DNA from 3 places in the Clostridioides sp. ES-S-0108-01 genome. Region 2 is predicted to be linked to each of the others. Evidence: riboswitches for the same ligand, from Rfam matches in the RefSeq annotation. Region 2 holds a riboswitch; each other region holds the start of a gene.
What was found. Region 2 has a riboswitch for glycine ahead of gcvPA (aminomethyl-transferring glycine dehydrogenase subunit GcvPA). Riboswitches for the same ligand answer to the same signal wherever they lie in the genome.

Region 1: linked by a shared signal. The riboswitch ahead of IR152_RS00605 (GrdX family protein) and the one ahead of gcvPA (aminomethyl-transferring glycine dehydrogenase subunit GcvPA) in region 2 are both predicted to bind glycine.
Region 3: linked by a shared signal. The riboswitch ahead of IR152_RS00840 (alanine/glycine:cation symporter family protein) and the one ahead of gcvPA (aminomethyl-transferring glycine dehydrogenase subunit GcvPA) in region 2 are both predicted to bind glycine.

Annotation. Positions count from the first base shown of each region.
Region 1 is NZ_JADGMN010000001.1:114,812-126,693, forward strand. Features, by position in the region: gene saoA (ABC transporter ATP-binding protein SaoA) at 1-412, shown strand, start outside; gene saoL (MerB-like organometallic lyase SaoL) at 425-1,066, shown strand; gene yidA (sugar-phosphatase) at 1,284-2,105, opposite strand; gene IR152_RS00600 (M3 family oligoendopeptidase) at 2,600-4,294, shown strand; glycine riboswitch at 4,625-4,737, shown strand; gene IR152_RS00605 (GrdX family protein) at 4,841-5,212, shown strand; gene trxB (thioredoxin-disulfide reductase) at 5,307-6,254, shown strand; gene trxA (thioredoxin TrxA) at 6,317-6,634, shown strand; gene IR152_RS00620 (glycine/sarcosine/betaine reductase component B subunit) at 6,920-8,206, shown strand; gene grdA (glycine/sarcosine/betaine reductase complex selenoprotein A) at 8,319-8,792, shown strand; gene grdB (glycine reductase complex selenoprotein B) at 8,824-10,134, shown strand; gene grdC (glycine/sarcosine/betaine reductase complex component C subunit beta) at 10,376-11,882, shown strand, end outside.
Region 2 is NZ_JADGMN010000003.1:19,017-29,793, forward strand. Features, by position in the region: gene IR152_RS03885 (Na+/H+ antiporter NhaC family protein) at 91-1,821, shown strand; tRNA gene IR152_RS03890 (tRNA-Leu) at 1,931-2,011, shown strand; glycine riboswitch at 2,482-2,586, shown strand; gene gcvPA (aminomethyl-transferring glycine dehydrogenase subunit GcvPA) at 2,796-5,270, shown strand; gene gcvPB (aminomethyl-transferring glycine dehydrogenase subunit GcvPB) at 5,271-6,728, shown strand; gene IR152_RS03910 (HAD-IC family P-type ATPase) at 7,143-9,500, shown strand; gene IR152_RS19915 (IS3 family transposase) at 9,757-9,888, shown strand; gene IR152_RS03925 (amidohydrolase family protein) at 10,046-10,777, opposite strand, start outside.
Region 3 is NZ_JADGMN010000001.1:165,776-177,657, reverse strand. Features, by position in the region: gene IR152_RS00845 (DNA topoisomerase III) at 1-2,093, opposite strand, end outside; glycine riboswitch at 2,519-2,607, shown strand; gene IR152_RS00840 (alanine/glycine:cation symporter family protein) at 2,795-4,162, shown strand; gene IR152_RS00835 (class II aldolase/adducin family protein) at 4,314-4,961, opposite strand; gene araD (L-ribulose-5-phosphate 4-epimerase) at 4,979-5,665, opposite strand; gene IR152_RS00825 (galactitol-1-phosphate 5-dehydrogenase) at 5,764-6,822, opposite strand; gene IR152_RS00820 (PTS galactitol transporter subunit IIC) at 7,160-8,566, opposite strand; gene IR152_RS00815 (PTS sugar transporter subunit IIB) at 8,751-9,053, opposite strand; gene IR152_RS00810 (PTS sugar transporter subunit IIA) at 9,174-9,620, opposite strand; gene IR152_RS00805 (sigma 54-interacting transcriptional regulator) at 9,653-11,882, opposite strand, start outside.

The sequences.
Region 1 (11,882 bases), on a different contig from region 2:
AGAAGAACTTTTGGTTATGTCAGACTTGAAAGGAAAAGAAAGACTGTTTCCCCATCAATTATCAGGAGGAATGAAACAAAGAGTGGCCATGATAAGAGCTTTAGCATGTAATCCTGAGGTGTTACTAATGGATGAACCATTAGGAGCCGTGGATTTTCAAATGAGACAAAACTTACAAGAAGAACTAGAAAGAATATGGATAAAAAAGAAAATAACTGCATTAATGGTAACTCATGATGTTGATGAAGCTGTATATATGAGTGATAGAGTTATAGTAATGTCGAGAGATAAAGGAAGAATTATTGATGACATAAATATAGATATTCCAAGACCTAGAATTAGAGGAAGTCAAAAATATGAAGAGTACAAAAATAAATTAACTGATACTTTATCAAAGTGTTATGAGGTTTAAAGAGGAGTAGATATGAGTCAAATAGAAAAATACAATAGCTTGGATAACACACAACAAAAAATAAGAATCTCTATTATGGATATGATAATAGATAAAGGTTCTAGTATTACATTTCAAGAAGCGACTGAATATATAAGTAAAAAGTTGAAGACAGAAAAACAATATATGGAAAATACACTACAATATTTTATTGATAAAAATATAATGGTTGTTGATGGAGATAGTATAAATTTTATATATCCTGTATCAGCATTGCCAACCAATCATAAAGTAACCTTGAGAGATAATCGAAGTTTTAGTGCAATGTGTGCTATAGATGCTATAGGAACTTCTTGCACATTTAACCAAGATGTAAGAATAAACTCTATTTGTAGTGCTACAGGTAAAGAAATAGAAATAGTTATAAAAAATGAAAAGATTGAGTATGTGAATAATCCGAACTTAAGAGTGCTTCATATAAATCTTGATAAGCATTCAAATTGGGCTGCTAGCTGCTGAAATATAATGAATTTCTTCTGGACGAAGAGTGATTTTGATGCTTGGACAAACGAAGCGGGATTATCAGATGATGAAGATATATATTGCTTAGATATTAATGAAGCAATAGTAGAATCATATAAAATATTTAAACTCAAACAAAAAGTATTGTTATAGATATACATATATGAAAAATTAAAAATGAACTTTAGATAAAAGTTATAGATATGGAGGCTGTCTCAAAATAGAGATAAGCCTCTTTTTCATTGTTGAAATGATGAAAATATATTTGATTTCATACAAAAAAGAGTGTCTCATAAACTAAAAAGTCCATTTTGAGACACTCTCATTAAATATATTTAAACATAAAAAATATTTTTAGTTTTTTACATGATTAGATAGCTTTATTAAGTATATATTTATTTATAACTTTTGCAACTCCATTTTCGTTGTTGGTATCAGTAACATAATCAGCAATTTCTTTTATACTATTACGTGCATTTCCCATAGCTACACCAAGACCTGCATACTTTATCATATGTTGGTCATTTTCTTCATCACCAACAGCAATAGCATTTTCTATAGGTATATTTAGATTAGCGCATAATGTTTTAAGTGCAGTTCCTTTATTAGTAGTTTTACCTAAAAATTCTAGATAAAAAGGAGCAGACCTTACTATAGTATATTTATTGAATAAATTTTTAGGTAGCTGTTGTATGATTTCTTCCAATCTTTCTGGTTCATCAACTATCATGATTTTACAGATTTTAATAGATTCATCAATTTTATCTTTTTGTATATATTTGACTTCTATATCATTTAATTTCGCTTCATGAAGTGTATATTTGCCAGGAGTTTCATTTGGTGTAATTAAATTTGTCATTGTATTTATGTGTATTTTAGTATTATATTTTTTACAAACGTTATTATAAATAAAATCAAAATCATCTAAATTCATTTCTACATCATGTATAATTTTCTCACTTTTAACTTCTTGAATAATGGCTCCATTAAAACATATAACATAATCACCTTCATCTGTTAGATTTAATTGATTTAGAAGCTCTTTTACACCAGGAAGAGGTCTGCCTGTTGTTATAACTACTTTGGCTCCAGCCTTTTTTGCTTCTTGAATGGATTCAAAGACTTCAGGAGTAATCCTTTTTTGTGTGTCTAATATTGTTCCATCAATGTCTAGTGCGATTAATTTGTACATATCAACCTCCAATAAATTATATACTCAAATTTCCTGTAAAAACGTTGACACAGCTAGTGTTGAACAAAGTTTCAGTGGGAAATATGATTTGTTTTGTATACTATTATATCAAGAGATAAGTAATTTAGAAAGCTTAATAATATTAATTTTTTGGTAAAAATATTGCTTATGTGACATGGTAGCGTAAAAATTTTGTAATTAATAATTCCAGAATTTTTAATTACAAGCAATGGCATCGTTTGCACTATTAATATAAATACAAATTTATCTTAATAGTGTTAAAAGTTTTGAATAAATAGATTTATGGTAATTTGTTATAGTAGTTAGTTTTGTGTTATAAAATATTGTAATTCCATTAATCATATGTTATTATTCAACATGGTTACAGTATAAAGAATATTTAATATATATAATAATTTTATAAAAGAGTATTACATTACATGTAAAGCTATATTTATAAATACAATAAAATAAAGTTGTAAAGGAGTGTTTAAATGAAATTTTCAGAGTTTAAGTATGAAAGACCCAATTACAATAGTATGAAAAAAGAGTTTTTGAGTTGTATAGAAGATATAAATAATTCTCGTAATTATAAAGAGCAACAAAAAAATATACATAAGATTAATTTATTGAGGAATAAAATAGAAACGTTGTCAAATATAGCATCAATAAGATATAGTACAGATACACTTAATAAATTCTACCAAGAAGAAAAAAATTATTGGGATGAATATGTGCCTTTGTATGAAGAATTAAATTCACATTTTTATAATGCTATTGTAAATTCAAAGTTTAAATGTGATTTAATAAAAGAGTTTGGAGAACAATTTTTCACAATAGTAGAATATTCTTTAAAAAGTTTTTCTAAAGAAATAATAAGTGAATTGCAGGAAGAAAATAAATTGTGTTCAGAGTATACTAGACTTTTAGCATCAGCCGAGATAATGTTTGATGGAGAAGAAAGAAATTTATCTGGTATGGGGAAATTTATGTATTCTAAGTGCAGAAAAACGAGAGAACTAGCAAATAAAGCATATTATAATTTCTTTGAAGAAAATGAATCTGAATTTGATGATATATTTGATAAACTAGTAAAACTTAGAGATAAGATATCTAAAAAATTAGGTTTTGAAAATTTTGTAGAGCTTGGATATATCAGAATGATGAGAAGTAACTACAGAGAAGATATGATAGAAAGTGTTAGAAAACAAGTATTAAAATATGTTGTTCCAATGGCCAATGAACTTTATGAAAAACAAGCTAAAAGGATTGGTTTAGAGTATTTAAGTTACATAGATGAAGGCATGGAATTTTTAACAGGAAATGCAAGTTTAAAGGGAGATTCAAGATACATAATTCAAAATGGTAAAAGGATGTATTCTGAACTGTCGAAAGAAACAGATGAATTTTTTAATTTTATGTTAGAAAATGAACTTATGGATTTAGAAACAAAGAAAGGAAAAGGAGCTGGAGGGTATTGTACCTATATACCAGATTACAAGTCGCCATTCGTTTTTTCTAATTTTAATCAAACTGCTGATGATATAGATGTATTAACACATGAAGCAGGACATGCATTTCAGTTGTATATGTCTAGATGGATTGATATGCCAGAAATTAATTTTCCAACGCTTGACAGTTGTGAAATCCATTCAATGAGTATGGAATTTATAACATGGCCGTGGATGGATTTATTTTTTAAAGAAGATACAGATAAATACAAATTTACTCACTTATCATCTGCAATTAAATTTATACCTTATGGAGTAATTGTTGATGAATTTCAACACTATATTTATAAAAATCCTAATGTAGATAAATCAAAAAGAAAGGAAATTTGGAGATTTTTAGAGAAAAAATACTTACCTCATAGAAAGTATGATGATAATTATTTTTTAGAGAGAGGTTGTTGGTGGTTTAAGCAAGGTCATATATTTAAAAATCCATTTTATTACATAGATTATGTATTAGCTCAAATTTGTGCATTACAATTTTGGAAAAAAATGATTCAAGATAGGGATGCAGGATGGCAAGATTATATAAATATCTGTAAAGTTGGAGGAACAAAATCATTTTTAGACATTGTGAGTATGGGAAATTTGTATTCTCCATTTGATGATGACTGTATTAAGTCTATTATAGGTGATGTTAAATCTTGGTTTGATGAAATAAATGACAACAAATTATAAAAAATTATGAGAATTTCACATCATAAGATTAAAAATTAAAAAAGTATGTAGAAAATAAATATTTGTTGTAAAAATAGTCTTATTTTTAATCAATTTGATAAAATAAACCAAAAAAGGTTTGCACCTAAAAAAAAAAGAAAATACAGGAAATATGCAATATCAACATTTGGAAAAAAAAGTAAAAATGTATACAAAATACATATAAAAAAACTATTGCAAATTTTATAGAATGTTTATATACTTAAGTCAACAGAGATAGAAAAAAGCTATTTAAAGAAAATAACGGATAAATTGCTTGATTTTCAATTTTCTGAAAACTTAATAATCCGGATGAAGAGTATGGGAGACTGCTTTATAAAAAAGCGACCGAAGGGACAAATTTAATCTTAATTTACCCAAAAGATTAGATGAAATTCTCAGGTAAAGATGACTGTACTTGGACGGGGCTCTGAAAATGATTTTAACAGGGAAGACAAATTGGGAGATTTGTTTTTCCTGTTTTTTATTTATCAAGTAATAAATAAAAGTTTGAAAGAGAGTAAAAAAATGATAATAATTACGAATAATCCAAAAGTAAAAGAAGAAGTTCAAGACAGAGATATTCTATTTAAAGATACAAAGTATATTGGAATCTTAGAAGCAAGTAGGGATTTGATACATGAAGGTTATGAACTTTTATCTCATCCACTTTATGGGAGTGTAAAACCAAATGAAACACCTTACAGAACTGTTATACTAAAGAAAGGAAATCGTTTGGACATAAACTCTTTAACATTAATTGAAGAAGCAATCATTACTGCAAGTAAATTTCAGAATAATAAAAAGACTCCAAAATGGACAGAAAGTGTTCAAGATGATTTTAGAGTAATTGATTATGATATATTTTATAATACAATACAAAGAATGCAGTATGAATAAAGATGTTTATAAAAAGTTGTTAAAACAGCATAAATATTAAATCTAATTTAATATTAAATAAAATGAGAAATTTAATTGGGGAGGATAAGTCAAAATGGAAAATGTGTATGACTTAGTAATAATTGGTTCAGGACCAGCAGGGCTTGCAGCAGGTCTTTATGGAGCAAGAGCAAAGTTGAAAACTCTAATCCTAGAAAAAGATAAGACTGGCGGGCAAATTGTAATAACACATGAAATTGCAAATTATCCAGGGTCAGTTCCAAATGCAACAGGTCCAAGTCTAATAGCTAGAATGGTTGAACAATGTAAAGAGTTTGGAGCAGAAATGCTAAGAGACAACATTGTAGATACTGAACTAGATGGAGATATAAAAGTTTTAAAAGGGGAAAAAGCAGAATATAGAGCAAAAGCAGTAATAATAGGAACAGGAGCAACTCCAAGAAAGATTGGTTGTCCTGGAGAAAAAGAACTTACTGGTAAAGGTGTTTCATATTGTGCAACTTGTGATGCAGATTTCTTTGAAGATTTTGAAGTATTTGTTGTAGGTGGAGGAGACAGTGCATTAGAAGAAGCAATGTATTTAACTAAATTTGCTAGAAAAGTAACAATTGTACATAGAAGACAAGGATTTAGATGTGCTAAGAGTGTTGAAGAAAAAGCAAAAGCTAATCCAAAGATAGAATTTTTACTAGATACAGTAATAGAAGAAATCAAAGGTGATGGAATATTAGAATCAGTCGTATTTAAAAATAAAGTAACTGGAGAAACTCATGAGTACTTTGCAGATGAAGAAGATGGAACAATGGGAGTATTTGTTTTCGTTGGATTGGATGCTCAAACCGATTTATTCAAAGGCAAAATTGATATGGATGAAAAAGGTTACATAATAACTGATGAAGATATGAGAACTAACATACCAGGTGTATTTGCAGCAGGAGATTGTAGATCTAAAACTCTAAGACAGGTTGTAACTGCAACTAATGATGGAGCAATTGCATCTATAGTTGCTGAGAAATATATTGATGAAAAATTTGGGAACTAAAGTCTGTAAATTAAATTTAATGAATAATATTTAAAATAAAAATTTCAAGGGGGAATAAGAAAATGTTAGATTTAGATAAGGCTACATTTGAAGAAGAAGTTTTAAATGCAGAAGGTTTTGTATTTGTTGATTTTTGGAGTGAAGGTTGTGAGCCTTGTAAAGCTTTAATGCCAGATGTTCATAAATTAGCTGAAACTTATGGAGATAAAATAAAATTCTGTAAGATGGATACAACAAAAGCTAGAAGATTAGCTATAAAACAAAAAGTACTAGGTCTTCCAACTATGGCTATATACAAAGATGGGGAAAAAGTAGATGAAGTTACTAAGGATGACGCTACAGTTCCTAATATAGAAAACATGATTAAAAAATACCTTTAATGTGTTGACAAGGTATTAATAATGTAAAAATAAAAGAAGAAATCTACATTTAGTCTGAAGATAAAAGAAAAAAGTTTTTATGATTAACTTTGTTAAAAAAATAATTTTAGGTAAAATAATTTTTTTACAATAAATATTTTTTACTAATAAAACAAAGATTTGAGACATAAAAACACAATAAATATAAAAGATGTCTTTAAGATAAATAAGATAAATTGTAAAATGATATAATTTTGAGAAAAACTCAAATGCATATACACAAATTAAATAACAGGAGGTGCAAGTATGCGTCTTGAATTAGGGAAAATCTTTATAAAAGATGTTCAATTTGGTGATGTAACACAAGTAAAAGATGGAGTATTATTCATCAATAAGCAAGAGATGCTACAAGAAATTGGTGGAGATGAGCATATTAAATCTATAGATATAGAATTAGCTCGTCCAGGTGAAAGCATAAGAATAACACCTGTAAAAGATGTTATTGAACCAAGAGTGAAAGTTGAAGGTAATGGAGGAATATTCCCAGGTATCATGTCTAAGGTTGACACTGTAGGAGAAGGAAAAACTCACGCGTTAAAAGGTGTAGCTGTTGTAACTACTGGAAAAATAGTAGGTTTCCAAGAAGGTATAATAGACATGACTGGAGAAGGAGCTAAGTACACTCCATTTTCTAAATTAAATAATGTGGTAGTAATAGCTGAACCTATTGACGGTTTAAAACAATACGCTCATGAAAAAGCTGTTAGAATGATAGGATTCAAAGCAGCAATGTATTTAGGAGAAGTAGCAAGAAATCTTACTCCAGATGAAGTTTCAGTATATGAAACTAAACCTCTTCTTGAATCAATAAAAGAATATCCAGAACTTCCAAAAGTAGGATATGTTTATATGCTTCAGACTCAAGGTTTATTACATGATACTTATGTATATGGAGTAGATGCAAAACAAATAGTACCAACTTTATTATATCCAACAGAATTAATGGACGGAGCAATTGTAAGTGGTAACTGTGTTTCTGCATGTGACAAAAACCCAAGTTATGTTCATATAAACAATGGGGTTGTTGAAGATTTATATGCAAGACATGGTAAAGATATAAACTTTGTAGGCGTAATTATAACTAATGAAAATGTTTACTTAGCAGATAAAGAAAGATCTTCAAACTGGACTTCTAAATTATGTAAATACTTAGGATTAGATGCAGTTATAGTTTCACAAGAAGGTTTTGGAAATCCTGATACTGACCTTATAATGAACTGTAAGAAGATAGAAATGCAAGGTGTTAAAACAGTTATAGTTACAGATGAATATGCTGGACGTGATGGAGGTTCTCAATCACTTGCAGATGCAGATGTAAGAGCTGATGCTGTTGTAACAGGTGGAAATGCTAACCAAGTTGTAGTACTTCCTAAGTTAGATAAAGTAATTGGTCACCTAGAAGTAGTAGATGTAATAGCTGGTGGTTCTGATGGAAGTTTAAAAGCTGATGGAACTATTGAAGTTGAAATACAAGCTATAACAGGTGCAACTAATGAAACAGGATTTGGCCACTTAACTGCTAAAGGATATTAAGAAGTATTTCATTAAACGATTGAGTAATATTAATAAAACATATTATAGATAAATTATAATAAATGTTATAGATATATAAAAATATATTAGAAATATAATAAGGAGGATTATTATGAGTTTACTTAGTAATAAAAAGGTTCTTATAATAGGTGACCGTGATGGTATACCAGGACCTGCGATAGAAGAATGTGTAAAAACAGTAGAAGGAGCAGAGGTTGTTTTCTCATCTACAGAATGCTTTGTCTGAACTGCTGCTGGGGCTATGGACTTAGAAAATCAAAACAGAGTTAAAGATGCTGCTGATAAATTCGGAGCTGAAAATGTTGTGATTTTACTAGGTGCTGCTGAAGCCGAAGCTGCAGGTCTTGCAGCCGAAACAGTAACTGCTGGAGATCCAACTTTCGCTGGACCACTTGCTGGAGTTGCTTTAGGATTAAGTGTTTACCACGTTGTTGAGGAACCAATAAAATCATTATTTGATGAAAGTGTATATGAAGACCAAATAAGTATGATGGAAATGGTTTTAGAAGTTGAAGAAATAGAAGAAGAAATGTCTGGTATAAGAGAAGAATTTTGTAAATTTTAATGCCTAAAAGCAAAAGGGGTGAAACTAAGAAATGGGAAAACTAAAAGCAGTACATTATATTAATCAGTTCTTTGCTGGTATAGGCGGAGAAGAAAAATCTGATACTAAGCCACACGTGGCAGAAACTTTACCTCCAATAAGTTTACAACTTGATAAATTATTAGGTGAAGATATTGAAATAGTTGGAACAGTAGTTTGTGGAGATAGCTATTTCAATGAAAATATTGATAGTGCAAGTGAAGAAGTTTTAGCAATGGTAAAAGGTTTTGAACCACAACTTTTCATAGCTGGTCCTGCGTTTAATGCTGGTAGATATGGAGTTGCTGCTGGAACAATAACTAAAGTTGTGAAAGATGCTTTAAATATACCAGCTTTAACAGGTATGTATGTTGAAAATCCAGGAGCAGATATGTTCAAAAAGGATGTTTATGTAGTAGAAACTTCTGATTCTGCAGCAGGTATGAGAAAAGCACTTCCTAAGATAGCTAAACTTGCAGTAAAACTTGCTAATGGAGAAGAAATTGGAACTCCTAAAGATGAAGGATACATAGCTAGAGGAATAAGAGTTAACTACTTCCATGAAGACAGAGGTTCTAAGAGAGCAGTTGACATGTTAGTTAAGAAAATAAAAGGTGAACCATTTGAAACTGAATACCCAATGCCAAACTTTGATAGAGTTGACCCAAGTAACGCTGTAAAAGATTTATCAAAATGCAAAATAGCTTTAGTTACTTCTGGTGGTATAGTTCCAAAAGGAAATCCAGATAGAATAGAGTCTTCTTCAGCTTCTAAATACGGAACTTATTCTATAGCAGGAGTTATGGATTTAACAGAAGAGACTTATGAAACTGCACATGGTGGATATGACCCAGTGTATGCAAATTTAGATGCAGATAGAGTATTACCTGTTGATGTTCTTAGAGATTTAGAAAAAGAAGGTGTAATTGGAAAATTACATGAAACTTTCTATACAACTGTAGGTAATGGTACATCTGTTGCAAACTCTAAAAAATATGCTTCTGAAATTGGAGCAGCATTAGTGGCTGATGGTGTAGATGCAGTAATATTAACTTCTACATGAGGTACTTGTACTCGTTGCGGTGCAACGATGGTAAAAGAAATAGAAAAAACTGGACTTCCAGTAGTTCATATGTGTACAGTAGTACCTATTTCATTAACAGTAGGAGCTAACAGAATAGTTCCAACTATAGCAATACCTCATCCACTTGGAAATCCAGCACTTGACCCTACAGAAGAAAAAGCCCTAAGAAGAGGTCTTGTAGAAAAAGCATTAAATGCTTTAACTACAGAAGTAGATGGTCAAACAGTATTTGAAAAATAAAAATAACACACACATATATTATATAGATAAAAATATAAACACACACTAAAAATAAAAAATAACTATACACAAAAAAATAATATAGATTTCATGAATGGATAAATTGGAGTTATTCATTCATGAAATCTTAAAAAATGCCAAAATACATAAACAATAATAGAATCAAATATACAATAAAATAATTAGAGTTTTTAATAAGATTAAAAAATAAGTGTTCATAAAATTTATGGAGGTGCACAAAATGACTTATCCAGTTTTAAAAGGGGCAGGCTATGTACTTATTCATACTCCAGATATGATAGTGCAAAATGGAAGTACTTGTACAGTTGAAAGAGCAACAAATCCAGATTCAGAATTTTTAAAAGAAGTAAGTAATCATATAAGAAGTTATGAAGATGTAGTTAACTACATGCCAAATCAAGTTTATATAGGAAATAGAAGACCAGAAGAATTAAGAGATTTACAAATGCCATGGTGTGAACAAAAGATTGAGGGAACTAGAAATGGTAAGTTTGGAGAAATAATGCCTCAAGATGAGTTCATAGCTTTAATGCAAATAAGTGATGCATTTGATTTAGTAAAATTATCGCAAGAATTTATTGATGAAGTAAAACCAAAAATCGAAAATAACTACCCTGAAATTGCACCATTTTTAGGCAAATTAAAGGGTGATGATATAGAAGAAGGTAAAGAATTAGTAGCAACACACATAGCTGAAGGATTATACCATGATGGAAAATTCGTTGGTTATGTAAAAAGAGCACATGATGTAGATGTTAACTTAAATGCCCATACAATGTTTGAAAATCTAGTAGTAAAAGCATCTGGAGTTTTATCTGCTATTCAAATGCTAAGACATAGCAAAATAGACCCTGCTGTAATAGATTATGTTATTGAGTGTTCAGAAGAAGCTTGTGGAGACATAAACCAAAGAGGTGGAGGAAACTTTGCTAAATCAATAGCTGAGATAGTAGGGCTTCAAAATGCAACTGGTTCTGACACAAGAGGATTTTGTGCAGCACCAACACATGCATTAATTCAAGCAGCAGCTTTAGTAAAAGCTGGTATACATAAAAATGTAATGGTAGTAGCAGGTGGAGCAAGTGCTAAACTTGGAATGAATGCTAAAGACCATGTTAAAAAAGGTCTTCCTGTACTTGAAGATGTTGTTGGAGGATTTGCAGTACTTGTATCTGAAAATGATGGTGTAAATCCAGTTATAAGAACTGATTTAACAGGTAAGCATACTGTTGGAACTGGTTCTTCACCTCAAGCAGTTATGACAGCACTTATAACTTCAGGTCTTGATAGAGCTAATTTAAAAATAACAGATGTTGATGTATATTCAGTTGAAATGCAAAACCCAGATATAACTAAGCCAGCAGGAGCAGGAGATGTTCCAGAAGCAAACTACAAAATGATAGGTGCACTTGCTGTTAAACGTGGAGACTTAGAAAAGAAAGAATTAAAAGATTTTGTTTCTAATAAAGGGCTACCAGGATGGGCGCCAACTCAAGGGCATATACCATCAGGAGCTCCTTATATAGGATTTTTAATAGATGATTTAACTACAGGAGATAGAAATAGAGCTATGATAGTTGGAAAAGGTAGCTTATTCTTAGGAAGAATGACTAACTTATTTGATGGAGTATCTTTCATAGCTGAAAGAAATACAGGTATTACTGAAGAGACTTCAGGAATATCTAAGGATGAAATTAAAAAGATAATAGCTGAATCTATGAAAAAAC
Region 2 (10,777 bases):
CTTGAGTGTTTACCACTCAAGGCTTTTTTAGTTTTATCAGAACATAATACCCTGTATAATTCACAAAATTAAAAAGAGAGGGAGATTTACATGAGGAACAAAAAAATTAATATTATTTTTCTGACGACAATTATGTTCATAATGTCAACAGTAATGGTTTTTGCAGAGGAGGATATAGACACTATTGCATTAGCTAATGCAGAAAAATTTGGAATCTTAACTTTAATACCACCAGTAGTTGCTATAGTACTTGCATTTATAACTAAAAACGTAATAATTTCATTATTTATAGGGATTATTTCTGGTAGTTTTATAATTAAAGCTAGTGGTATTAATGTTTTTGCGACATTTATACAAGCTTTTTTAGATTTGGTAGATAGAGCTTTAGTATCTTTGGCAGACCCATGGAATGCAGGAATAATACTACAAGTTCTGGTAATTGGAGGAGTAATAAATCTTGTTGCTAAGATGGGAGGAGCTAAGGCTATAGCTGAAGCGCTTGCTAAAAGAGCTAAATCAGCAAAAGGTACACAGCTTATAACATGGTTTTTGGGACTTTTAGTATTCTTTGATGATTATGCAAATTCATTAATAGTAGGTCCTATGATGAGACCTGTTGCAGATAAGATGAAAATATCAAGAGAAAAGTTGGCATTTATAATAGATGCTACAGCAGCACCAGTTGCTGGATTAGCTATAATATCTACATGGATAGGTCTTGAAGTTGGTTTAATACATGACGCTTTTGAAAGCATAAATGTAGATGTTGACGCATTTGGTATATTTTTAAATACAATACCATTTAGATTTTATAACATATTAATATTAGTGTTTATTGTATTATCAGCATTATTATTAAAAGAATTTGGACCAATGAGAAAAGCAGAGATAAAATCTAGAAGTAGAAAAATTGGTACAGACCTTGATGAAGGTGTAGAAGAATTAGATGATTTAGCTCCAAAAAATGGAGTAAGATTGAGTGTATGGAATGCTATAATCCCGATAGGCACATTAATAATAGTTGCATTAACATCATTCTATTATAGTGGATATACATCTATAATGGGAGGGGAGAATAAGGCTCTTATACAGTTATTTACGAATTCGCCGTATTCATTTGAAGCAATAAAAGAAGCATTTAGTGCATCTGATGCATCTAGAGCATTATTCCAGTCTGCACTTGTTGCAAGTTTGGTTGCTATTATAATGGCTGTAGTCAAAAAGATTTTTACAATATCAGAGGCAATTGATGTTTGGATAGATGGAATGAAAAGTTTAGTAATCACTGGTGTAATATTAATACTTGCATGGTCATTGAGTTCAGTAATAAAAGAGTTAGGTACAGCTAAATTTTTAATACACTTATTATCAGGTTCATTACCTCCATTTTTATTGCCAAGTTTAATATTTGGTTTAGGAGCAATAATATCATTTGCTACTGGAACAGCTTATGGAACAATGGGTATACTTATGCCACTTGCAATACCACTAGCATACTCACTAAATCCTGATATGTCTTATGTAATAGTAAGTACAAGTGCAGTTTTAACAGGTGCAATATTTGGAGACCATTGTTCTCCTATTTCAGATACAACAATACTTTCTTCAATGGGAGCTGGTTGTAATCATATAGACCATGTTAATACTCAAATACCGTATGCTATATTTACAGCAGTAATTACCGTTGTATTTGGATACATACCAGCTGGATTTGGATTGCCAATATATATAGTGTTGCCAGTGGCTATAGTTGCTATATTTGTAGGTATTCAAATAATTGGTAAGAGAGTAGATGAAGCAGAAATTGAACTTGTAGAATAAGGATATAAATAAATTTAACCTTTTATTATGATTGTTTTATTAGTTTATAGATAATTTTAAAAAGTTATTGAAAAGAATAGCGAAATATAGTAAAATAAAAGAGTAATAAGCGGATGTGGCGGAATTGGCAGACGCACTAGACTTAGGATCTAGCGCCGTTGGCGTGGGGGTTCGACTCCCTTCATCCGCATTTTACAGTACTTAGTTGTACTGGAAAAAACTGGGGTTGCTGGCTTTCGGAGTGGGCTATCCCGTTTTTATTTTTTGATAGATAAGTTAAATACAATATGAATATATTTATAAAATATTTTACTAATAAATACAAAAAAGCACATTAAGTGCTTTTTTTGTTGTCTAAAAATATATTTATAAAATTGCAAACGATTCTATTGTTTGTATGAATATATCTTTAACATAATATAGTAAATTACAATATAACTTTACTTTTAGTGTTTTGTATGACATATTAATAATAAATTAAATAAATATATTATTTTACATTAATATATAACATATATGTATAAAAGTTAATAATATAAAAGTAATATAATTGATAATAAAAACTTAACAAAAAAAATAATACATAAAAAAAAATAAATATAATGTGTTGACATTTAATTGAAATATTCATACAATAAAAATGAAAATAAATATTTCCAAATGAGATTAGCGAGAGAGACCTTTATATAAAAAGGCGCCGAAGAAGAAATTTAAGAAATGCCAATTCTTAGAGAAACTTTCAGGCAAAGATATCGCTAGTTGATGGGACTCTGGAAAGACTTAGGTTAATATACTATAAGTCACCGAAGAAGCAAAATAATATTAAATTATTAAATCTTTCAGGTATACAAACAGGGATATATAGGCTAGGATTATTTTCCATGCTAATATATCTTTTTTTTATGAAAAAGTATAGGACATAATATCGAAATTGCTTAAATATAGTGGGTCTAATTTTATAGGGAGGGTTATATATGAATGAATTGAAAAGAGTGACTTTGTATAATATACACAAAGAGCTTGGAGCAAAACTTGTTGAGTTTGCTGGTTGGGAAATGCCTTTGGAATATAAGGGAATAAATAAAGAGCATGAAATGATTAGAAAAAGTGCAGGTATCTTTGATGTATCTCATATGGGAGAGGTACAAATAAAAGGTGTAGATTCAGAAAAATTTATACAAAATTTAGTTACAAATGATATAAGCACATTAAAGGTAAATGACATTATATATACACCTATGTGTTATGAAAACGGAGGAGTAGTTGATGATTTATTAATATATAAATTTGGTGAAGAAGATTATTTATTAGTAATAAATGCAGGGAATATAGATAAAGATGTGGCATGGATAATAAAACAAAGTAAAGGTTACAATGTAGATATAAAAAATGTTTCTAATGAAGTTAGTCAACTGGCAGTTCAAGGGCCTAAAGCAGAAGAAATTCTTCAAAAAATCACAGACATAGATTTAAAATCAATAAAATTTTATAAGTCAATTCCATCAACAAAAATATGTGGTTTAACTTGTTTAGTTTCAAGAACAGGATATACTGGAGAAGATGGATTTGAGATATATTGTAAAAATGAACATACAGAAACAATTTGGAATGAAGTTTTAAAAGCTGGAGGAGAAGATATATGTCCTGCTGGTTTAGGTTGTAGAGATACTTTAAGATTTGAAGCAGCTCTACCTCTATATGGTCATGAAATAAGTGAACATATATCTCCAATTGAAGGAGGCTTATCCATTTTTGTAAAAACAAACAAGGAAAACTTTATTGGAAAAACAATTTTATCAGAAGAAAAAGAAAATGGAGCTAAAAGAAAATTAGTAGGATTTGAAATGCAAGGCAAAGGGATGCCTAGAAATAGATACGATATAAAGGTTGGTGAAAAAATAGTAGGTTTTGTAACAACAGGATGTGCATCTCCAACGACAGGAAAGATTTTAGGCATGGGAATTATAGATTCTAAGTATGCAAAAGTAGGAAATGAAATAGGTATAGTAATCAGAAAAAAAGTTGTTCCTGCTACGATAGTTAAGAAGCCTTTTTATAAAAAGCAATATAAAAAAGATAATACTGTATTAAATGAAGAAAATAAATTTTCATATATACCTGCCATAAGTGAAGATAAATCAAAAATGTTAAAGGTAGTAGGATTAAATTCAGTTGATGAATTATTTTCAGATATACCAGATGAAATAAAATTAAAAAGAGATTTAAACTTGGAAAGTGGAAAATCTGAATTAGAGGTAAGTAAAATAGTAAAAAGGCTGTCAGAAGAAAATTTAAGTTTAGAAGACTTAACTTGTTTTCTTGGAGCTGGTGCATATGACCATTATATACCGTCAATTATAAAACATATAACTTCAAGGTCTGAATTTTATACATCATATACTCCATATCAAGCTGAAATAAGTCAAGGGACTTTACAAGTAGTGTTTGAGTTCCAATCTATGATTGCAGAAATTACTGGAATGGAAATTGCAAATGCATCAATGTATGATGGAGCAACTGCTGCAATAGAAGCATGCATAATGGCTATGAATCAGACCAGAAAAAGTAAAATAGTAGTATCAAAAACTACACATCCTGAAACTTTATCAGTACTTAAGACTTATCTACAATACAAAGATTGTGAAATAGTAGAAATTGATTTTTGTAATGAATATGGAACTACGGATATAGAAAAATTAAGGGCTTCAGTAGATAAAGATACAGCATGTGTTCTTATACAGACTCCTAACTTCTTTGGTATTATTGAAGAGATGGAAGAAATAGAAAAGATAACCCATGAAAATAAGGCTATGTTAATTATGAGTGTTGACCCAATATCATTGGGTGTTTTAAAGACACCAGGTGAGATAGGAGCAGATATTGTTGTTGGAGAAGCTCAATCACTAGGAAATCCTCTTAACTTTGGAGGACCTTATGTAGGATTTTTCGCTAGTAAATCTAAGTATACTAGAAAAATGCCAGGAAGAATAGTTGGGCAAAGCTTAGATACAGAAGGAAAAACTGCATATGTGCTAACTTTACAAACTAGAGAACAACATGTAAGAAGAGAAAAAGCAACTTCTAATATATGCTCAAATCAAGCTTTAAATGCTCTTGTAGCTTCAATATACATGGCTACTATGGGGAGAGAAGGATTTAAAGAGGTTGGAATGCAATCTATGAAAAAAGCACATTATACTTATAATAAACTTATACAAACAGGAAAATATAAGCCAATATTTAAAGGTAAATTTTTCAAAGAATTTACTGTGCAAGGAAATCTTAATATAGAAACTATAAATAATAAACTTTTAGAAGAAAATATATTAGGTGGTTATAATTTAGAACACAATTACCCAGAATTAAAAATTTCAACTTTACTTTGTGTGACTGAGAAAAGAAGCAAAGAAGAAATAGATAAGTTAGTTGGAATAATGGAGGGATTATAAATGAAAGAATATAATAGTTTGTTGATAGATATATCTAAAAAAGGTAGAAAAGCATATTCGCTTCCAAAGTTAGATGTAGACGATATAAAAGTAGAAGATATGATTGACCAAAGTATGGTTAGACAAAGTGAATTGAATTTGCCAGAAGTTAGCGAATTAGAATTAATTAGACATTATACCCTATTATCAAATAAAAACTTTGGAGTTGACACAGGTTTTTATCCTTTAGGTTCTTGTACTATGAAATATAACCCTAAAATAAATGAAGATATGGCAGCACTTCCAAACTTTACTGCAATGCATCCATACCAATCTTCATACACAGCACAAGGTTCTCTTTCTTTAATGTATGACTTGTCAAATAGACTTGCAGAAATTACAGGTATGGATGAAGTCACACTACAACCTTCAGCAGGTTCACATGGTGAATTTACAGGTCTTATGATTATAAAAGCATATCATGAAAACAGAGGAGACCATAAGAGAAACAAAGTAATAATTCCTGATTCTGCACATGGAACAAACCCAGCAAGTGCAGCTATGGCAAACTTTGATGTGATTCAGATAGCATCTGATAAAAATGGAGCTATAGACATAAATGCGTTAAAAGCAGTTTTAAGTGATGAAGTAGCAGCTCTTATGCTTACTAATCCAAGTACTCTTGGATTGTTTGAAAAAAATATAAAAGAGATAGCAAGTCTTGTACATGAAGCAGGAGGACTCTTATACTATGATGGTGCAAATATGAATGCCATTATGGGGATAACAAGACCTGGAGATATGGGATTTGATGTAGTGCATCTTAATCTTCATAAGACTTTTTCTACTCCTCATGGAGGAGGGGGTCCAGGAGCTGGTCCTGTTGGAGTCAAAAAAGAATTGGTACCTTTTTTACCAATACCAGTAATTGAAAAACAAGAAGATAAGTATGTATTAAATTATGATAGAGAAAAATCTATTGGAAAAATTAAAAACTTCTATGGTAACTTTGGAGTGCTTGTAAGAGCTTACACATATATATTAACTATGGGAAGAGATGGGCTTAAAGAGGCTAGTGAAATGGCAGTTTTAAATGCAAATTATATCAAAGAGAGTATAAAAGATGACTATATATTACCAATAGATACCTTATGTAAACATGAGTTTGTATTAGGTGGGTTACCAAGAGGAGAGGCAAATATAAAAACTATAGATATAGCAAAGAGATTACTGGATTATGGATATCATCCTCCAACAATGTATTTTCCTCTTATCATAAATGAGGCACTTATGATAGAGCCTACAGAAAGTGAGAGCATAGAGACATTAGATAGTTTTATAGAAGCTATGAAAAATGTTGCTAAGGAGGCAAAAGAAGAACCGGAACTATTGAAAACTGCTCCACACAATACTTTAGTTAAGAGAGTGGATGATGCAAGGGCAGTAAAGAAACCTATACTTACATGGTCGCAAAGATAAATAATTAAAAATAGAGATTATAAATATAAAGGAATTTGTATTTATAATAAAAAGCTATCTAACTTAATATAGTTTAGATAGCTTTTTTGTATATATATAATATTTACTACTGAAGTTTTAAATTATATTAGTGCTTATATAAGAATATTAATATGATGATTATTATACCATTATTCATAAAAATTATAGAAATTTATTTTGATACAACTTTTTACTCTTTTGGTTTAAGAGAAACTTAACTAAAATATATCGAAATTTATAAAAATTTAGGAAATCTTAAGAATTATATTATTAAAATCTTTAGATTTATATTTTATTATATAAACTATAGAATAATAAAATATAAAAATTGGGAGTTTTATAATATATTTGTAAATTTAAGTATAAAAAGCGTTAAGTTGAAAGGAGTAGAATATGGATAGTGCTAATTTAAAAAGTTATAATTGTGATATAAATATGGGATTAAGCAGTGGGCAACTTCAAAGTAGGATAGATGATAATTTAATTAATGTATTTGATAATGGAAAAACTAAAACATATAAACAAATTTTTAAAGATAATGTATTTACACTTTTTAATCTTATAAATATTGTTTTAGTTTGTCTATTGGTATCAGTTGGCTCTTTTAAAAATACTTTATTTATATTTATTGCTGTAATTAATACTATTATAGGAGTAATTCAAGAAATAAGAGCCAAAAGATTGTTGGACAATCTATCTGTCATAGTTTCAAATAAGGTATCTGTTATAAGGGAAGAAGAGAAAAAAGAGATTGATGTACAAGAATTAGTATTAGATGATATTATGATTTTAAAAACAGGGAATCAAATTTGTGCAGATTCAAAGGTATTAGATGGAAAATTAGAGGTAAATGAGTCTTTAATTACAGGTGAATCTGATATTATTATAAAAAATGAAGGTGATTTCTTATATTCTGGTAGTTTTGTAGTTTCTGGAGAGGCTTTTGTGAGAGTTGAAAATATAGGAAAAGATAACTATGCAAATAAGATAGCTAGTGATGCCAAGATTTCTAGAAAACATAATTCTCAACTTAGAAATTCATTAAATACAATATTAAAAATTGTAGGTATAATAATTATTCCTCTAGGGATTATATTATTTGTAAAACAACATTTTGGAAATGGAGATTCTATAACTACATCTGTAGTAGGTACTGTGGCAGCTGTAAATGGTATGATACCAGAGGGATTGACATTGCTTACAAGTATTGCTCTAGCTGTAGGAACTATAAAGCTTGCAAGTCATAAAACTTTAGTGCAAGAATTATACTGTGTAGAGACTCTTGCTAGAGTTGATACATTATGTCTTGATAAAACAGGCACAATTACAGAAGGTAAAATGCAGGTTGATGATGTAGTAATACTGGATGAAATAGATATTGATGATATAATGGGAAATATATGTAATTCCCTTAAGGATGATAATGCAACAATAAGTGCAATAAGAGATAAATACCGTATTTTAGATACTTATAAAGTTAAAAATTTAATACCATTTTCATCAGAAAGAAAATACAGTGGAGTAGCCTTTGAAGATAAAGGTACATATTTACTAGGGGCATTTGAGTTTGTTTTTAAGGATAAACATAAAGAACTTAAAACAGAGGTTGAAAAATATTCTAAAAAAGGCAATAGGGTAATAGTTTTAGCTCATAGTAATTCTTATATGGAAGAAAATAATATACCTGAAGATATAAAACCACTAGCTTTTATATTAATATTGGACAAAATTAGAGATGAGGCTAAGGAAACTTTAGAATTTTTTTATAATGAAGGCGTAGATATAAAAATTATATCTGGAGACAATCCAGTAACAGTAAGTGAAGTGGCTAGAAAAGCAGGTCTTAAAACGGCTAGTAATTTTATTGATGCAACAACACTTAAAAATGATGATGATATATATGAGGCAGTTGATAAATACAGCGTCTTTGGAAGGGTAAGCCCTCAACAGAAAAAACAAATGATTTTAGCATTAAAAAAACAAAATCATACAGTAGCTATGACTGGAGATGGCGTAAATGATGTTTTAGCACTTAAAGAAGCTGATTGTAGTATAGCTATGGCTTCTGGAAGTGATGTTACTAAAAATGTTTCTAATTTAGTATTGTTGGATTCAAATTTTGCATCAATGCCAAAAGTTGTTATGGAAGGAAGAAAGGTGATTAATAATATTCAAAGAGCATCTTCTTTATTTTTAGTAAAGACAATTTTTTCATTCTTCTTGTCGCTATTAACATTATTTTTCTTTAGTAGACAGTATCCATTCGTGCCTATACAATTATCACTAATTGGAGCTGTAACAGTTGGTATACCGTCATTCTTCTTAGCTCTTGAAGCAAATAAAAGTAGAATTTCAGGAAATTTTTTACTCAATATATTAAAAAATGCATTGCCAGGAGCACTATGTGTGACAGTAAATGTAATTATTGTTTACAATATAGTTGAATACTTAGGTTATAGTTCAAGTGTATTTTCTACTATGTGTGCGATATTAACTGGTGTATGTGGTCTTTTAATATTAAGACAACAATGTCTACCATTTAATAAAGAGAGGTTATTTTTAATTGTAAGTATGACTATTGCATTTGTTATTGGAATTCTATTTTTAGGTGGATTATTCTCATTTGTAGCATTGAGTAGAGAATTAATTCTAATAACTATGGTACTAGCAGTATTAATGCCAATTATGATAAAAGTTATGTTATTCGTGTTGGATGAGATATTAGATACAGTAGCTCCAGATTTAAATTAATTTGTACTGCACCCCAATTGTTGGACCAAAAATCTAACGATGGGGGTGTTTCTATATGGCTAAATATGATTTTAATTTCAAATTAAAAGTAGTTAAGCCCTATTTAAATAGAGAAGGAGGATATGTTTCAATAGCAAAACAATATGGAGTTGTTAACCATTTTTGAATGAACAATAGTACACTTATAGCAACATGAAAACAAAAGTTTTTACATGGTGATGTCGATGACCTGTCTAAAACGAAAGGAAAACCATCAATGAATAAAAATAAAAACACTAAAGAAGAAAAAATCGTCTCTATTTTTGAAGAACATAATGGTAGATATGGCTATTGCCGAATTAAAGTTTCACTAAAAAATAATGGTATAGTTATTAATCAAAAGAATTAAAGAAAAATTCCCTGTTAAATATAGATTTGAATATGAATCTAAAGTTGCATAAATTTAAAAATACAGGAATGAAAATTTCATTCCTGTATAAAGTCTAACTTTTGGGTCTCAGTACACATTTTGAGACAATCCCTTTTATTAGTTATAATTATGTAAATTATTCTATATTAGGTTCTTCGATTAAGTTTCCACATACATATCTATGAATGATATTTCTGTCATCACCAACATAGATAAATCTTTCAAGTCTTTCAAGTATAGAGTAATTGGCATGATTTAAATCTGAATCATCAATAATTAATGCATCAAAATCATAATCTTCTTCAAAGCTACCAACTTTTCCAAAGAAACTTCCTCCACTTTTAGTTGCAATATAAAAAGCTTCAGATAAAGATAAGAAGTTAAGTTCCTTACCAGAGTTCACCCAATATAATTTAGATAACTGTATTGCAGACACTATTGCTTTAAATATTGACAAGGTATGCCCACCGCTTATATCCGAACCAAGGGCTAATTTAATACGATTATCAAGGAATTTTCTAATAGGCATAGCACCACTACCAACATTAAAGTTAGAAGCAGGGCAGTGAACTGCCATAACATTATTTTCCCTCATTAAATCCATTTCTTCTTGAGAACAATGAACACAGTGAGCCATTAAAGTAGGAGTTTGACCAAATAAATTATACATATTATAGGCATCTCCATAAAATTTAGATTTAGGCTCTAAACTTTTAACCCATTCAATTTCATCATAATTCTCAGATAAGTGTGATTGTATAGGCATATTATACTTTAAACATAAATCTCCCAAACCTTTTAAAAGTTCACTCGTACAACTTGGTATGAATCTAGGAGTTATGATTGGTTTTACAATAGACTCTTTATC
Region 3 (11,882 bases), on a different contig from region 2:
TCTGCAAATGGATTATTAAATGTTTCTTGATTTTTCTTTTGATTTTTTAAATATTGATTAACATCTTTTTTTGATGCCTTCTTTTTTTCTTCTTGCTTCCTCTTGTTAAAAGAAGACAGCTTTTCTCTGTACCCACAACTACAAGTGAAGATTCTTCCCTCACCTTCTCCACGAAGTTCTAATTTTTTATGACAGTTAGGACACCTTGAATTAGTTACTTGTGATATAGTTTTTCTAGTGTTACACTCTCTATCTTCACAAATCAACATTTTACCTTTTTTACCATTTACTTCTAACATAAATTTACCACACTCTGGACATCTATTCTTAGTTAAGTTATCATGTTTAAATTTATTATCACTATTTTTTACTTCTAGTACGATATCTTTTGAATAATCTTTCATGTCATTTATAAATGTATTTTTACTAAGTTTTCCTTTTGAAATATCCAATAATTTCTTTTCCCATGAAGCTGTAAGTTCTGGTGTCTTCAAATCTACTGGAACTAAATCTAATAATTGTTTCCCTTTTGATGTTATATATATATCTTTATTTTTCTTTTCCATTAAAAATGAATTGAATAATTTTTCTATTATATCTGCTCTTGTAGCAACTGTCCCAAGACCATTTTTCTCCATAGCTGTCAATAACGTACCCTCATTTAAGTATGGTGGTGGATTTGTTTTCCCTGAAGTTATCTTTAATTCCTTAACTTTAAGTACATCTTTTTCTAAAATATTTGGTATACTTTCATACTCATCTCCATCTTCAATATCTTTGTAAATTTCCTTCCAACCTAAATTTATTACTTTATTTCCCTTAGCCTTAAATATTTCGCCTCCTACAGTTGCATTTATAGTTGTCTGTTCATATTCAAAAGGAGGAGATAGTACTGCTAAAAATCTTTTTACTACAAGATTATATATTTTTCGTTCTTTGTCACTAAAATCACTCATAAATACCTTCTGCTCTGTTGGTATTATTGCATGATGGTCTGTTACCTTTGAATTGTCTACAAATGATTTATTAGCTGTAATATTGTTTTTTAATAATTTACTACAAATCCTTGAATAATCACTAATATTTACAGCTTTTATTCTATCTTTTAATGTTCCAACAATATCTGATGTTAAATATCTAGAATCAGTTCTAGGATAAGTAAGTACTTTATGATGCTCATACAGTTTTTGCATTATAGATAGAGTTTCTTTTGCTGAAAATCCAAACATTTTATTTGCATCTCTTTGTAATTCTGTTAAATCATAAAGTGCAGGTGAATATTTTTTCTTATATGACTTGTTTACTTCAGATATTTTTATGTCTACACCTTTTACTTTTTTTAATGTAGAGTCTATCTTTTCTTTACTAAAAGTTGAAGAGTTATTGTTTTTATCATTCCAAATAAATTTTATATCTGAATTTCCCTTTGTAGCAATTAACTCCAATCCATAATACTCTTTAGGTTTGAAATTTCTTATTTCCTCTTCTCTCTTAAGTAACATTGCAAGAGTAGGAGTTTGAACCCTTCCACAAGAAAGTTGTGCATTGTACTTTGTCGTCAAAGCCCTAGTTGCATTTATTCCAATAATCCAATCAGCCTCTGCTCGTGCTACTGCTGAATAATATAAATTTTCATATTCTTTTCCATTTTTTAATTTTGCAAATCCTTCTTTTATTGCCTTGTCTGTACTCGAAGAAATCCAAAGACGCTTTAGAGGTTTTTTTACTTGTGACTTTTCTATTATCCACCTTGCCACAAGTTCTCCTTCACGACCTGCATCTGTTGCTATGACTATTTCATCTATATCATTTCTATTCATTTGAGCTTTAACTGTATTAAACTGCTTTCCACTCTTTTTTATCACAACAGTCTTCAGGTGCTTAGGAAGTATTGGCAAGTCTTCTAAACTCCATGATTTGTATCTTTCTCCATAACTTTCAGGGTCAGCAAGTGTAACCAAATGACCTAGAGCCCAGGTTACCACATACCTTGAACCCTCTATATATCCATTTTTTTCATTTTTTGACCCTAAAACTTTTGCTATATCTCTTCCAACAGAAGGTTTTTCTGCCAGTACTAATACTTTTCCCATCTAAAAATACTTCCTTTCCTTATACTTAATCTAATATTACGCTTAAAATCTAAATAAATAGAACTTTTCTTAATATCGTAACTATAATATTACCATAATTTAATCATATCTAATTAATTATTTAAGATTTTCTTATTTTTTATTTAAAACTTATTTTTTATCTAATTTGTATGCCTATTACAGAATTTATTTTCACGTACATTACTTAACCTTATAAATTTATAATTCGTAAATATGATTACATTTTTATATTTTTTCTTTGTTTTTTATTTTTTGGTTGACAAAATATAAAAACTTATATTAATATTATTAATACAATAAGCTATGACAAATCAATATCCGGTTAAGATTTTATAGAAGAGTTGCTATATAGCACACCGAAGGAGTAACACTCTCAGGTACTTTTTAAAGTAGGACTGTAAAATTTACGGAACTCTGGAGAGACCCATTATGGGCGCCGAAGGGGCAAGGCTTTTATGCTCAATCTCTCAGGCAAAAGGACAGGGATTATCTACCAAAAATAGTATTTACTAATACTTTTATTTTGGTTGCTAATTAGTGTATATCCAGAGCTGAATCTTTTTTAGATTTAGCTTTTTTTATTACACTAGAAATTATTAATAAATTATACTTATTTCCTGTCAATTACTTCATTAAAAATTCTATTGATTATGTAAAGCAAAAAATGAGGGGGTGTTTTTATGAATCTAATTGATATTTTAAACAAAGTTGATGCTTTTATTTGGGGACCACCCCTACTAGTACTACTAGTTGGTACTGGTATACTACTTACCGCTAAACTTGGAGTTGTACAAATAGCTAAACTTCCAAGGGCTCTTAAGTTAATATTCTCTGCGGAAAACAAAGGTAGTGGTGATGTTTCAAGTTTTGCAGCCTTATGTACTGCTCTAGCTGCTACAGTTGGTACTGGTAATATTGTTGGTGTTGCTACAGCTATCAAAGCTGGTGGACCTGGTGCACTTTTTTGGATGTGGATAGCAGCATTCTTTGGAATGGCTACTAAGTATTCAGAAGGTGTTCTTGCAATAAAATACAGAACTAAAGATAAAAATGGTCAAGTTTCTGGTGGACCAATGTACTACATAGTAAATGGTATGGGGGAAAAATGGAGACCTCTTGCAATATTTTTCGCTATAAGTGGTATACTAGTTGCACTTTTAGGAATAGGAACTTTTACTCAAGTAAATTCAATAACAGATGCGATAAATAATAGCTTTGGAATAGACCCTAGAATTACAGGTGTTATATTAGCAGTATTTGTAGCTTTGGTTGTATTTGGAGGTCTTAAAAGTATATCTAATGTAGCTACTAAAATAGTACCTTTTATGGCAGTTATATATGTCGTAATCTGTGGAATCATTTTAATATCTTTTTGGAATAAAATTCCTGAAACTTTTATGTTAATAATCAAAAGTGCATTTACACCTACTGCTGCTACTGGTGGTTTTCTGGGGGCAACTATGTCACTGGCAATTAGGAATGGTATAGCTCGTGGTGTATTTTCAAATGAATCTGGTCTAGGTAGTGCTCCAATAGCTGCAGCTGCTGCTAAAACTGAATGGCCAGCAGAACAAGGTCTTATATCTATGACGGGTACTTTTATAGATACTATTATAATTTGTACTCTTACTGGATTCTCTCTTGTTATTTCAGGAGTATGGTGTTCAGACCTAAATGGAGCTGTTATGACACAAGCGGCTTTTAACGGAGCAATTCCTACATTTGGACCAATATTACTTACAGTTAGTTTGACATTATTTGCATTTACTACCATTTTAGGATGGAGTTATTATGGAGAAAGATGTTTTGAATTTCTGTTTGGTGTAAAAGGTATGAATGGATATAGAACTGTATTTGTAGCTATGGTGCTATTAGGTGCATTCTTAAAATTAGAAGTTGTTTGGATAATTGCTGATATTGTAAATGGACTTATGGCAATACCTAATCTGATAGCTTTACTTGCATTATCACCTATAATAGTATCTGAAACTAAAAAATACTTTGAACATATAAACTCTCCAGAAAATCAAATAAATAAAAATGTATAAATAAAAAGTATAGAATTCCAAGTCAATTTTATATGACTTTGGAATTCTATATTCTTTTGAAAAAGTATAATAAATATATCTACAGAAATATAGTAATTGAAATAAATAGTACATATATTTTAATTACTATTTTCAATGAAAATTATTTAGATTAAAATTTTATTTCTTCTGGGTATTTCCATGATTTAAATTCATCGACATCTACTACTTCAAGCTCTTTGAACTGGTTTAAAACTAAAGACCTATAGTATATTTCTGCTACCTCTTCTACATATCTTGATTTTAATAATGCTTCCTCTAAATCATTACCTACAGTTGTAAGTCCATGTTTCTCTAGTAAACATGCATCTGTATCTAGCAATAGTTTTGAAACACTCTTAGCTAGTTTTAAAGTTCCCGGTCTTTCATACGGAGCAATATCTACATAACCACCATAATTAACTGATTCATATACAATTGGTATAATTGGTTTCTTTGCTACTGAAAATGCTGTTGCATATAAAGAATGAGTATGTGATATAGCATTTACATTTTCCCTTACTTTGTATATTTCAATATGCATCAACACCTCACTACTTGGTTTAATACCTTTTTCAACTTCTATTACATTTCCATCCAAATCTAATACACAAATATGCTCAACTTTTAATTCTTCTCTTCCTACACCTGAGGGTGTTATAAGTATATATCCAGTCTCTTTATCTCTAATACTAAAATTACCAGCTTTTTCTTTACATAAACCATAACGCTCTGCTTTAATTGCTATTTCCACAACTTTGACCTTTAAAGATTCTAGCATAATTCACCTCCAGATAATCATTTTTGACCATAGTATGCATTTTTTCCATGCTTTCTTGAAAAATGCTTATTCATAAGCACTTTATCCATAATATTATCAGGACTCATTAGCTCTGTATAATAAGCCATCTTTGCAACTTCTTCTAAAACTACTGCATTATGCACAGCTTCATTTGCATCTTTTCCCCATGTAAAAGGTCCATGGTCATTCACAATTATTCCTGGACAATGAATTGGATTTCTTCCCATAAATTCTTCAACAATTACATTTCCAGTTTCCTTTTCGTATTCACTGCAAATTTCTTCTCTAGTCATTTTTCTGGTACATGGTATACTTCCATAAAAATAATCTGCATGAGTAGTCCCACAAGATGGTATAGGCTTTCCTATTTGAGCCCAGATTGTCGCCCAACTTGAATGTGTATGTACTATTCCCCCTAACTCTTCAAACTCTTTATATAAGACTAGATGAGTTGGAGTATCCGAAGAAGGTCTTAATTTACCATCAACTACATTTCCTTCTAAATCAACTACAACCATATCCTCTACAGTCATACTACTATACTCTACCCCACTTGGTTTTATCACTACTAATCCTTTTTCTCTATCTATCCCACTTACATTTCCCCAAGTATAAGTAATTAGTCTTTTCTTAGGTAATTCTAAATTTGCTTTTAATACCTCTTCTTTTAAATTTTCTAACACTTTTCTTCCTCCTATATTTTATTTGAGAAAATTATTTTTATTTTTCCTAATATTGTAATTATAAAATTTAATTGTTTTTTAATTTGTCTGTTAAATTTTTATATTTCTACTAGGATTTTATTAAAATTAATCTCTCTCTTGCTCATTTTACTTAAAAAGTCACCAACTTCATTAAGACCTATTTTATGTGAAATCATGGGTTTAAAAACAATATCACCTTTTCCCATAAAATCCAATGTTGCAGTCCATGCTCTTCCAGGATAAGGGCTTGTATATGAATTCCAAGAACCTTTCAAAGTAAGTTCACCACGTAATATACACTCAGTAGCTTCTACACTAAGTGGTAATTCTGTGTGTGATATACCTACAAACACTATATTACCTCTCTTTTTTGCTACAAGTAGAGATTGTTCTTGTGTAAATCTACTACCAGCAGTCTCTATTACAATATCAGCACCACCATTTGTTATTTTTTTTATTTCTTTAATTATATTTACTTCTTTTGAATTCAATGTATAATTTGCTCCTAGAGATTTAGAAAGTTCTAACTTTTCATTAAAAATATCAACAGCTACAATCTTAGATGCACCAAATACCTTTGCCCATTGTATAGTAAACTGACCTATTGGACCACACCCTAACACAACTACACTATCTCCTACTTTAATGTCAGACTTTGAAATCCCATGATAAGCTATAGTTGCTGGTTCAATTCCAGCAGCAGTTTCATAGTCCAATGTATCTGGTAGTTTTAAAATATGTTCTTCTGGAACTTTTACATACTCTGCCAATGCTCCATTTACTCTTGTTCCAATTATATTGTAATCATCACACAAGCCAAAATTACCTTCATTACAATAATCACATTCTCCACAAGGTACTAATGGTGCAACAGCTACTCTATCTCCTACATTAATATGTTTTACTTTTTCTCCAATTTTAACAACTTCACCAGAAAATTCATGACCTAAAATTAATGGATATGCTGTATTTCCACTCAGACCACTTACCATAGACCTAGGTAAATCTGAACCACATATTCCAACATACTTTACATTTACAAGCACTTCTGTATTTGTTATTTCTGGTATATCTACCATTTCATATCTGACATCACCTACATTATACAATACTGATGCTCTCATTTTATTCTCCATATAAATATCTCCTTTCATGCTATATACTTCTATATAGCAATATCTATGCCATACAAAAGATAAATAGTGTATTCAGATAAATGCCTTATATACAAAGTCTTTTGCCAAGAGAGATTACATTTTATAAAATCAAATTACATTACTGTATAAATATAAAAGAGTATGTTTTCAGGTTATACAGAAAAACTCAACTATAAAAATACACAAATTATAATTACAAATATTATCTAAATAAAAAGAAGTCTATATTTCATTTAAATATTTCTCAGGTATTATCTGATACTTATATAAAATCAATTATAAACTCCTTTAGTTATTCCTATTTATTTTTATAAATTTAAACTGCTACAGGCTCTTCTTCTACATTTTTAAGTGCTTGTTTTTCTAGATAATCAAGAATACTTGCTTTATTCTTTCTAAATAATGCCCACAGAACAAAGTAAATTACAACTGCAAGACCTATATAAATTGGATTTGCACTTAGAAATGCAAAGAAAACTAATCCCATCAAAGGTTTTCCTAGTATATTAAAACTTGTTATTAACATTGCTCCTGCTGGTATAGCTACACCTATATTTGTAGCCATATCTGTAAATAATGGTGCTGTAGATGTACAAATATATAATCCTAGTCCAAACCAAATTATACCTGAAACTAGTACTTTTGGTATATTACCATTATGTATAGCAACTAAACCTTGCACCATATATGGAATTGCTAATAAATCTACAACTGGTAATACTTTATTACCAGGAAGTACCATAGCTATTACAAGCATTATTGGAATTAATATAAGACCCGATATTAGAGTTGCAGGTTCACCATATCCAACAGCATCATTTACTGCTATGTACCACTCACGATTTCCAGCTTTTTGCATAATCTTTCTAGCAGATTCTGTTATAGGTGCAAATGCTTGAGCAAACATACTTGCTACTTTAGGGAAAATTGCCATAACAGCACTTGTAGATATACCTACTTTCATTATTTCTCCCCAAGCTTCCATAGTAGTTATCCTTGTCATATTACCTAATATACCTATAAACATCCCTAAAAAAAGCCCTAAAGTAATTGGTTCACCTAAGAATCCTAATTTCTTCTCTAATTCTTTAGGATTTAATTTTATTTTATTTAGCCCCAATTTATTGTATATAGGGTCTGCAAATACTGCAAACACAGAAGCCTCAACATTATGCATGGCTATTATCGTACAATTAGGGTACCTATAATAGCTAGACCATCTCTTTGCAACTAGCTCTGATATTAACAAACTATATAAGTTTAATAAAACCATACATGCTATACCTAAAGGAAAATTTCCTGTTACTCCTATGACCATTGCTCCCCATACCATATAAGAATAATTATTCCATAAATCTGATGGTTGGAATACATCTGTCCATTTTATTAAAAATAAAATGGTTTGTAATAATATCCCCAGACCTAAATATATCATACCTGCACTTGTTGAAAATGCAACCAATGATGTGGCTTGCCAGCCAACATCAAAAACTGGTAGATTTACTCCTGTACTATCAACCATCCTATTGATAACTGGTGTTATTATTGGTGTAAATGAATTTAGAATCAGTGTAAAACCTTGTAAAGCAACGCCTGCATACACAGCAGAAAGAAACGATTTCTTAGTAGTTACTTTAAATATCTTTGCTATTATGAATATTATAATTGGAACTATAATTGCAGAACCAAATGTATCAATTATGGATTTCATAAATTCTAACATCTTTTATCCTCCTATTTATAAATATTTATAAGATTAATTTAATACTTCTTAAATAACTATTTTTATTATTTTTTAATTTATGACAACATATAAAAAATGTTTTCTTCATAAATATTTAGTTAATATTAGCTTATTATAGTATCTAAATCAATAATTTAAATACTATAATTCACACCTCCAAAGCTTACTTGTCTATCCCTTCAATAACAGTTAAAACTTCTTCAAAGAATGCCTCTTCTCCTATACCCGTTAAGCAAGCAAATGCATTTATAGTTGGTATTCCATAATCTCCCGTTTGAAGTGGACTAGTAAATGTTATAAAATCAAATCTTCCTGATTGTGCTAAATTCAGTGCTTCTGTTGGTCTAGCTTCTGTTGTAGTGATAGAAATTCCCTTATTTCCTAATACTTCTTTTAATTTACCTGCTACCATTGATGATGTAACTGTTCCTGAACCACAAACTGATAATACATTAAATTGTTTCATAATAATTTCCTCCTAATTTTATACTCTAAATTTTTATTTTATATAGATTAAACCTATCTATAAAATAATACTTACTTTGATTGTTTAAATTTTAATTTTTTATTTCTAAGATTGTCTACATTAAATTTCTATAAAATCCAATAATTTAGCTACATCTTCCTTTGTCGATGCATTTTTTATATTTTTTAAAAGCTTTATATTTTGAAAAACTGACATTAAATCTTTTAACAGTTTTACTTGTGAATCTGGATTCTTTACTGCTAATAAAAATACAAGTTCTACATCAAGTCTATCTTTTGGGTCTATCATTGAATTAAACTTTACGGGTTTTTTCAATATGCCCACAGCTACATTAGATTCATTTACATGTTTTGAATCTGTATGTGGAATAGCAACACACATTTCGCCAATATCTAGACCTGTTGGTAATGTCTTTTCTCTTTCCAATACAGCATTTATGTATGTGTCTTTTACATATTCTTTTTGATACATTATATTTCCTAATTCTTCAATAACACTTTCATAATCATTAGATTCTAAACCTAATGATATTAAATCTACATTCATTACTCTGACTCCTCTCAATTTTTTTGCTATGGCTATAGATGTTTAAATTTATCAAATATAATTTTCTTAAAATCATCTTTATTAAAACACTTATTGGCATTGTTCATAAATTCTTCATCTTTTAATATCTCAAGAACATTTTTAACAACCTCTTTATCATTAGCCTGAAAAACTGGCATAAATATGAAATTTACATTGCCTACACCCCAGTCAATAGGATTCTTTAGTTTGACAAAAACAAATCTTGTACTATTTACAGTAGAAGAATCTCCATGAGGCACACCTATAGCTCCTTTAGAATATGTTGGAAGCATCTCTTCTCTATGTAAAACAGAGTCTAAGTAATCTTTTTCTACATATTCTTTATTTATAAGAATTGAACATACATATTCTAATAAATCCTTTTTAAAGTATATATCTGGTTCAAAAATCACTAAATCCTCATCAAGCATTCTTTCATACGATTTAATTAGTTTGTCATCTTGTTGTTTTGATTTTAATAGATAGATATCCAAATTTTTAAAAAGTTCTTTATTATATGGTATAAAATTTATACCTGGTATCTTAGGATTTATTGTCCCAACAATAGCTAATATATTATTTGTATCCTTTAAATTTTCAATTTTATAAAATAGATTTTCATCCAATGCACTCATTTGATAGCATTTAGTATTATCATACTTTTCTTCTAATGTTTTACTTATGTACTTAGCAGTTCCTTCTCCAGTAAGACATAAGGTTACAATTGCATTTGATTTGTCTATGTGTTTTTCCAATTCATAGTTATATCCCATCCTATCTTTTAACAAAGAAAAAAACATTTCATCCAGCTCTTCATCTCCCATAGAAACTTTTCTAGTTGCTTCTAGTGCCATCAAGAGGTCTACTCTATCAATAGTTTTAGTATTTATGTTAGTTCTCTTATTTACTATTTGCCCTATGTTTGTAAGTGAACCAATGTCGACCAAAAATAATATGCCTTTGCCTTGGTCTATTATTTTTGACAATTCTACTGCTTTATTGTATATATTTATTGGTTTTTCATCTAAAGGCATATCTATAGCTACAGGAAATTTTACGCCTAAAAGTTCTTTAACTACATTTACAGTCTCTGTAGCTATACGTCCATGAGAAATTATTATTAACCCTACTTTATCTTTTTTTACTTCATTTTTTAGAGCTGACTTTATATATAGCGTTATAAATCCAATTTCATCATCTGGAATTTTAATACCAATCGATTCCTCAATTTTTATTGCAAAACTTTTACCAATCTCATATTCTTTTGAAAAGTCAATCTTTATTTTTTCTAAATTTACATTTATTATCTTTTGATTTAGTTTAATTCTTTTTATAGCTTCTTCTAAGTGTATCGCTAGATATTTAAACATATTTTTATTTACTTCTAAATTAATATTTTTTTCAATTATATCATTCATAAGTTCTTTTACCAATTTGACTAAGCTATCACTTACAAAACTATTTAAATCACTCATTGAAAAAATCTCTTCATCACTATCTGGATTGAACTTTAAATCAGCAAATCTATTTAAAATAAAAGTCCATAAAATATTCTCTATGTCTATATCTTCAATATCTAGAGACTTTAAGTCATAATATTTCTTTTCAATTGTTTTATATATATCCTCTGGTAATATATACTCATTACTCAAAAGATTTCCTTTTACTGATGATTCTTCTAAATTAAATGGTATAAATATAGCATTTTTCAAATATTTTCTTATCTCTGTGTATTCAACCTCTTGAAAGGCTGTATCTTTAAAAGAATCTTTAAGTTTTAAAACTTCATTTATATCTACTACCACTATCGATTCATTATCTTCATCTTTAGAATTTATAAACTTCATAAAAGCTCTTGCACAAAGAACCTGAATCATATTTTGTAATTGTCCTATATTTCCACTAAATTTTTTTAGTGCAAGTATTTCAATCACATTTTTATCTACAAATATTTTTGCGTTTATTCTATTACACTCTTGTTGAAAGATATTGTATATAAGGTCTATTTTCTCTTTTAATAATCTATCATGTAATGGTGGCAAAGTTATTAGCATTGGTATTCTTCTTCTGAATGTTAATAATAAATTAGTCTCTACATTTTCAGTAGTTGCCCCAATCAACATAATACTTACTTTTCTTTCAGCATTAGTTTCACCTAATCTTCTAAATTTTCCTCTATCTAAGATAGAAAATAGTATTTCTTGACCTTTTGGAGGCAATCTATGTATTTCATCTAAAAAT